One region of the Streptomyces sp. NPDC002619 genome, then DNA from elsewhere that is predicted to be linked to it. Evidence: predicted binding sites of a transcription regulator. Region 1 holds the regulator's gene; the other holds the start of a gene.
What was found. The regulator HspR, encoded in region 1, represses chaperone genes until heat shock. The targets are predictions, from matches to a motif close to TTGAGNNNNNNNNNCTCAA.

Region 1 (3,409 bases):
CCAAAGGAAGGCAAAGATTCGTACAACCAACTCCCTCCCCCGCGAGTCATGATCGGCGGCTGCCATGTGCGCCGCCCCCGACTCGACCAGAGGACCGAATGAACCCAGCCAGACGCGCGGTGGCCACGGCCGCCGTGCTCTCCGCCACCGGCGCCCTGCTGAGCGCGGTCACCGTCCCCGCCTCCGCCGCCACGAGCTGCACCTCGCCGGTCTACAAACGCCAGTTCTTCGCGAACACCACCTTCTCCGGCACCCCGAAGAAGACGGACTGCGACTCCACGATCAGCGAGAACTGGCGCACCGGCGCCCCCGCCACCGGCCTGCCCAAGGACAACTTCAGCGTCCGCTGGACCGTGACCCGCGACTTCGGCTCGGGCGGCCCCTTCGCCCTGCCTGTCACCACCCAGGACGGCATCCGGGTGTACCTGGACGGCGTCCGCAAGGTCGACCTGTGGAAGAACGTGTCGTCGACGGTCTCCAAGACCGTCAACGTCACCATCCCCTCCGGCAAGCACAGCCTCCGCGTCGACTACGTCAACTGGACCGGCACGGCCAACGTCTCGTTCGCGTACCTGCCCCGCACCTCCGCCACCGTCGACAAGGTCAAACCCCTCACCCCGACCGGGACTTCGGTGACCTACGACAAGACGACGGGTGCGGCCAAGCTCACCTGGGCCAAGAACAAGGAGATGGACCTCGCCGGGTATCGGGTCTACCGGCGTCTGAAAGGCACGTCGTTCGGCAGCACGCCGCTCCGCACGACCACCTCCACGTCGTACGTCGACTCCTCCCTGCCGAAGACCGGTGAGACCTACTACTACGAGGTCCGCGCCTACGACAAGGCGGGCAACACGTCGGCCGGCACGGCGGACCAGGGCGTCACCACCGCCGACCGGACGCCGACCGCCGCGCCCGGCGGGCTGACCGCCGACTCCGGGACGGGCGGGCTGCGGATCGCCTGGGACCGGGTCACGGACGCGGTGTCCTACCGGGTCTACCGGGCGACGAGCGCGAACGGCGCCTACACCAAGGTCGGCAGCACGGACCAGACGTCCTACCTGGACACCTCGGCCGTCGAGGGCGCCACCTCGTACTACCGCGTGACGGCCCTCGACGCGGCGGGCAACGAGTCGGCGCCGGCCGCCCTCAGCGCCAAGCGCTACGACCTCACCCCGCCGTCCGCCGTCACCGGGTTGACCGCTACCCCGACCGAGTACGGCTTCGCCCTGCACTGGGACGCCAATCAGACGCCCGACCTGGCGCGGTACGTCGTCTACGCGGGCGAGATCCTGGGCGACGACGAGGAGAAGGTCTGCTCCGTCCACGAGGTCGAGTGGCTGTGGACCGAGACCACCTCGTACGCGTACCGCACCCTGCCGGACGGCGAGGACCGGTGCTTCTTCGTCGATGCCGTCGACGACGACTGGAACTCCCACTACGAGTGGACGCGCGCGCCCGAGGTCGTGACCGCCACCGAGCTCGACACCACGCCCGGCGTGGCCACGCCCGAGGGTTCACCGATCGAGCTGACGGCGTTCGTCGGCGGGGAGGGCGCGGCGCCCGCCGCGCTGTCCTGGAACGCGGTGACCGACGCCACCGGCTACCAGGTCTACCGCTGGAACCCCGACACCGCGGCGTACGAGAAGCTGGCGGCCACCTCGCAGGAGTCGTACGAGGACACCACCGCCACCAAGGGCACCACCCACTACTACTGGGTGACGGCCGTGTACGCGGACGGCACCGAGTCGGCGCCCGGCGCCGACTACGTGGTCCTGGCGCCGTGAGCACGCGAAGGAGCCGGGAGGTCGTGAAACCTCCCGGCTCCTTCGCCGGTGCCGTCAGTCGGACTGCTGCTGCCGCTTCGGCCGCCACACCACCAGCGCGCTGGTCTGCTGGACCTCCTGGTACGGCACCAGGTCGCGCCGGTAGGAGGCGTGCACCGCGGCCTCGCGCTGTTGCATCGCCGCCGCGGCGCCGTCCAGGGCCGACTGCAGTTCCGCCACGCGGGACTGCAGCGCGGCGACCTGGTTCTCCAGTTCGATGATGCGCTTGATTCCGGCCAGGTTGATGCCCTCGTCCTGCGACAACGCCTGCACCTGGCGGAGCAGTTCGATGTCGCGGGCCGAGTAGCGCCGGCCCCGGCCCGCGGTGCGGTCCGGGGAGACCAGGCCCAGGCGGTCGTACTGACGCAGCGTCTGCGGGTGCAGACCGGAGAGCTGGGCCGCCACCGAGATGACGTAGACCGGGGTCTCCTCGGTCATTTCGTACGGGTTACGCCGACGGCCGTCCATCACTCTCAAGCTCCCTTCGCGGCCTCGAACAGCTCAGAACGCGGATCCTCGCCCGTGGTCGCCTCGCGATACGCCTCGAGCGCGTCACGAGCCTTCCCCGACAAGTCCTTCGGAACACTCACCTCGACGGTGACCAACAGGTCGCCGCGAGTGCCGTCCTTGCGGACCGCGCCCTTGCCCCGCGCCCGCATGGTGCGGCCGTTGGGCGTGCCCGGGGGCAGCTTCAGGGTGACGGCGGGGCCGCCGAGCGTCGGGACCCGGACCTCACCGCCGAGGGCCGCCTCCGCGAACGTCACCGGCACCGTCACCGTCAGGTTGTCGCCCTTGCGCCCGAACACCGGGTGCTCGCCGACGTGCACGACGACGTACAGATCGCCCGCCGGACCGCCTCGCTCGCCCGGAGCGCCCTTGCCGCGCAGCCGGATCCGCTGACCGTCCGTCACCCCCGCGGGGATGCGGACCTGCATGGTCCGGGACGACTTGGCACGGCCGCTGCCCTTGCACTCCATGCAGGGGTGCTCGGCGATCAGCCCGCGCCCCTTGCAGTCGGGGCACGGGTCGGTCAGCGAGAAGCCGCCGCCCGAACCCCGGGCCACCTGGCCGGTGCCGACGCAGGTCGGGCACACGCGCGGTGTGCCGTTCTTGTCGCCGGTGCCGGAGCAGGCCTTGCACGGGGCCTGCGAGGACATCCGCAGCGGCACCGTGGCGCCCTCGATGGCCTCCGTGAAGCTCAGCGTGACCTCGGACTCGATGTCCTGGCCGCGCTTGGGCTGCGTACGCGTGCCCGCCGTGCCGCCCCGGTTGAACAGGCCCCCCAGGACGTCACCGAACCCGCCGCCGAAGCCGCCGCTCTGGGCGCCCCCGCCCGAGCCGCCGCCTCCGAAGAGGTCGCCCAGGTCGAAGTTGAAGTTGCCGCCGCCCGCGCCCGGCCCCGGGCGGAACCCGCCGTTGCCGAAGAGGGCGCGTGCCTCGTCGTACTCCTTGCGCTTCTTGGGGTCGCCGAGTATGTCGTTCGCCTCGGAGATCTCCTTGAAGCGCTCCTCGGCCTTGGCGTTGCCCTTGTTGGCGTCCGGGTGGAACTCGCGGGCGAGCTTCCGGTACGCCTTCTTGATCTCGGC
Region 2 (3,409 bases), on a different contig from region 1:
GCGCTGTGCGCCCGGTGTCGCCTGCGCCGTGCCGCTGTGCGAGGTGTGTGTCTGCTCCATCGCCCGCCCCTGAAGTGTGCTTTCCGGAACCCGTGGGGTGATCCCATGACTGCGCTTGACGCTTGAATGATCCGCGTCAGGGAAGCACACTACGGGGATGGACGGTGCCCTCGCTATCCAGGTCGTACGGCGAGGTGCACGACGTCCGGAACGCCCCGGGCAACGGGGATCTCTTCGGTACGCACCTGTTGGAACCCGGCATTCCACAAGCATCCTTCAAATTCCGGAGAGGGCTGCGCTGACCACACCGCCAGCACCCCTCCTGGCCTCAACACCCTTGCACAGCCTGCCAGTCCGGCCGGTGAGTACAGTCCGCCGTTGCCCTCCGTGACCGTCCAGCCGGGGCCGTTGTCGATGTCCAGGCACAGGGCGTCGAACGTGGCGGAAGTCTCATTGACGTACGCCACCAGATCCGTCTCCAGGATTTCCGTGCGCGCATCGGCGAGGGCGTCGGCGGACAGTTCGGACAGCGGGCCGCAGCGGTGCCAGCCGATGACGGCCGGCTCCCGCTCGACGACGGTGATCCGGCCCCAGCGGTCGTCCGCGGCGGCGTGTGCGAGCGAAAACCCGACGCCCAGGCCGCCGATCAGCACGTCAGGGCGCGGCTGCCCGTCCACCGGCCGCCGATTCAGCGCCTCGTACGCGGCGTCGACGAGCAGCCGTTCCGAGCGGCCGTCGGAGGTGTCCATCAGGAAGCAGCCGTTCGCGATGATCTGCAGCAACCGTCCGTGCCGGCGCAGGACCACCTCGCCGTACGGGCCCTCGCGACGGTCCAGGACTACGGGGTAGTCGTACGCGGCGGTCATGCGCCCATCCTGCACGAACTGGCCGCCACGGCCACGGGAATTACGGATGGCGGGCAGGCGCACGGCAGTTCACCCGCACGGGGAGGCGGCTCCGGCGGGAACACCCGGGTGGAGTGCGCGGTTCCTCCGAACATCGTGTGAATCGGGTTCCGTGTGGCGTCGGTCATGGACAGGGGCTGCCGGGGCGCCAAATGTGGGGCGGAACGGAAGGAGCGCGTCAGCGTGGAACGAACCGCGAGGACTGCAGCGGCGTCGGCCTCGGCGACGCCCCTTCCCGAGACGATCGACGGCGTCGAGACCGCCGACCTGCTGGACGTGATGCCGCGCCAGCGGGGAACGGGGACACCCACCGTCCCGGGACCGGCCCGCCCAGCGGTCCCGCGGGTCCTTCGGGCCGTACGGCTCCGGCGGCTGTTCCCCACCCCCACCGGTACGCCCTTCACCTTCGGGTACGCCGCTCTGCTCGCCCTCGTCTCGCTCCTCGCCGAGCAGACGGACCCGTCCCTCGTACGCGCCCTCCAGCAGGCCTCCAGTACCGATGTCGCCCACCTCGTACAGACCCCCGCGCTGGTGCTGCTCGCGAGCGCGCTGTGGATCGCGGGCGGGCTCGTGTCGCCGTACACCCTGGGCTTTCTGCTCGTACTCACCGCGCTGGAGCGGCGGATAGGCGGTGCCCGTACGGCCGTGGTCTTCCTGCTCGGCCACGTCCTGGCCACCCTCGCGACCGAGGTGCCCGTGGGGCTCGCGGTCCTCGTCGGCCATCTGCCCGACAGCTCGCTGCACCGGCTCGACTACGGCATCAGCTTCGGCGTGGCCGCGGCCGCCGGCGCTCTGGCCGGGCTGCTCGCCCCCTGGTTGCGCTGGCCTCTGCTGATCCTGTTCGGTGCCACGCTCGCCGATGCCCTGGTCGCGTTCGCCGACCCGATGACCGCCTGGGGTCATCTGATCGCGCTGTGCATCGGCATCGCGGCCTGGCCGCTGGTCCGACGGTGGCAGCGCGAGCCCGCCATGGCCATCAGCTGACCTGGCTCCCCGCCTCTTTCCGCAGGCCAGGACCGGTAGTCGCGCAGATCGCTCACAGCGAACGCGGCGCGGGGAACATTCTGCGCCGTCCGATCATTGAGTCGACGTAACTCAACTTGACTGCCGAAGGGGAGATCATGGCTTCGACGTCCACACCGCTCACCCTGCCTGTGCTGCCGCTCGACGACGAGGTCGTGCTGCCCGGGATGGTGGTGCCGCTGGACCTGAACGATCCCGATGTCCGCGCCGCGGTGGAGGCCGCCCAGGCCGCCGCCCGCTCCGAGCCCGGGAAGCCCAGGGTTCTTCTGGTGCCGCGCATCGACGGGTCGTACCCGAGCACCGGTGTGCTCGGCACCGTCGAGCAGGTCGGCCGGCTGGCCGACGGTGACCCGGGCGCGCTGATCCGCGGCCGCGGCCGTGTGCAGATCGGCGCCGGGACCACCGGCCCGGGTGCCGCGCTGTGGGTCGAGGGGACCCGCATCGACGAGAGCGTGCCCGAGCCGCTGCCCGGTCACGTGACCGAACTTGTCAAGGAGTACAAGGCCCTCGCCACCGCCTGGCTGCGCAAGCGCGGCGCCTGGCAGGTCGTGGACCGGGTACAGGCCATCGACGATGTGTCCGCCCTTGCCGACAATTCCGGTTACTCACCGTTCCTGACCACCGAACAGAAGGTGGAACTGCTGGAGACCGCCGACCCGGTGGCCCGGCTGAAGCTCGCCACGCAGCAGCTGCGCGACCACCTCGCGGAGCAGGACGTGGCCGAGACCATTGCCAAGGACGTCCAGGACGGCGTCGACAAGCAGCAGCGCGAGTTCCTGCTCCGCCGCCAGCTGGAGGCCGTCCGCAAGGAACTGCGCGAGCTGAACGGCGAGAAGGACGGCGAGGAGTCCGACGACTACCGCGCCCGCGTGGAGTCCGCCGACCTGCCCGAGAAGGTCCGTGAGGCCGCTCTCAAGGAGGTCGACAAGCTGGAGCGGTCGAGCGACCAGTCGCCCGAGGGCTCCTGGATCCGTACCTGGCTCGACACCATCCTCGAACTGCCGTGGAACGAGCGGACCGAGGACGCGTACGACATCCAGGGCGCCAAGGCGGTCCTCGATGCCGAACACGCGGGCCTGGAGGACGTGAAGGAGCGGATCACCGAGTACCTGGCGGTGCGCAAGCGCCGCAGCGACCGCGGCCTGGGTGTCATCGGCGGGCGGCGCGGCGGTGCCGTGCTCGCGCTCGTCGGCCCGCCCGGCGTCGGCAAGACGTCGCTCGGCGAGTCCGTCGCCCACGCGATGGGGCGGAAGTTCGTCCGTGTCGCCCTCGGCGGCGTCCGTGACGAGGCGGAGATCCGTGGCCACCGGCGTACGTACGTCGGCGCGCTGCCGGGCCGTATCGTCCGCGCGATCAAGGAGGCCGGTTCGATGAACCCGGTCGTCCTGCTCGACGAGATCGACAAGGTGGGATCCGACTTCCGGGGCGACCCGGCGGCGGCCCTCCTGGAGGTCCTCGACCCGGCCCAGAACCACACCTTC

Region 2: a site for HspR is predicted at 1,986-2,004, ahead of lon (endopeptidase La). Genes of this name have one in related genera too.

The regions. Positions count from the first base shown of each region.
Region 1 is NZ_JBIAQV010000002.1:241,600-245,008, forward strand. It holds gene ACFYXB_RS05225 (PA14 domain-containing protein) at 99-1,784, shown strand; gene ACFYXB_RS05230 (heat shock protein transcriptional repressor HspR) at 1,839-2,291, opposite strand; gene dnaJ (molecular chaperone DnaJ) at 2,297-3,409, opposite strand, start outside.
Region 2 is NZ_JBIAQV010000008.1:179,322-182,730, reverse strand. It holds gene ACFYXB_RS16455 (response regulator transcription factor) at 1-60, opposite strand, end outside; gene ACFYXB_RS16450 (spermidine synthase) at 174-866, opposite strand; gene ACFYXB_RS16445 (rhomboid-like protein) at 1,089-1,889, shown strand; gene lon (endopeptidase La) at 2,027-3,409, shown strand, end outside.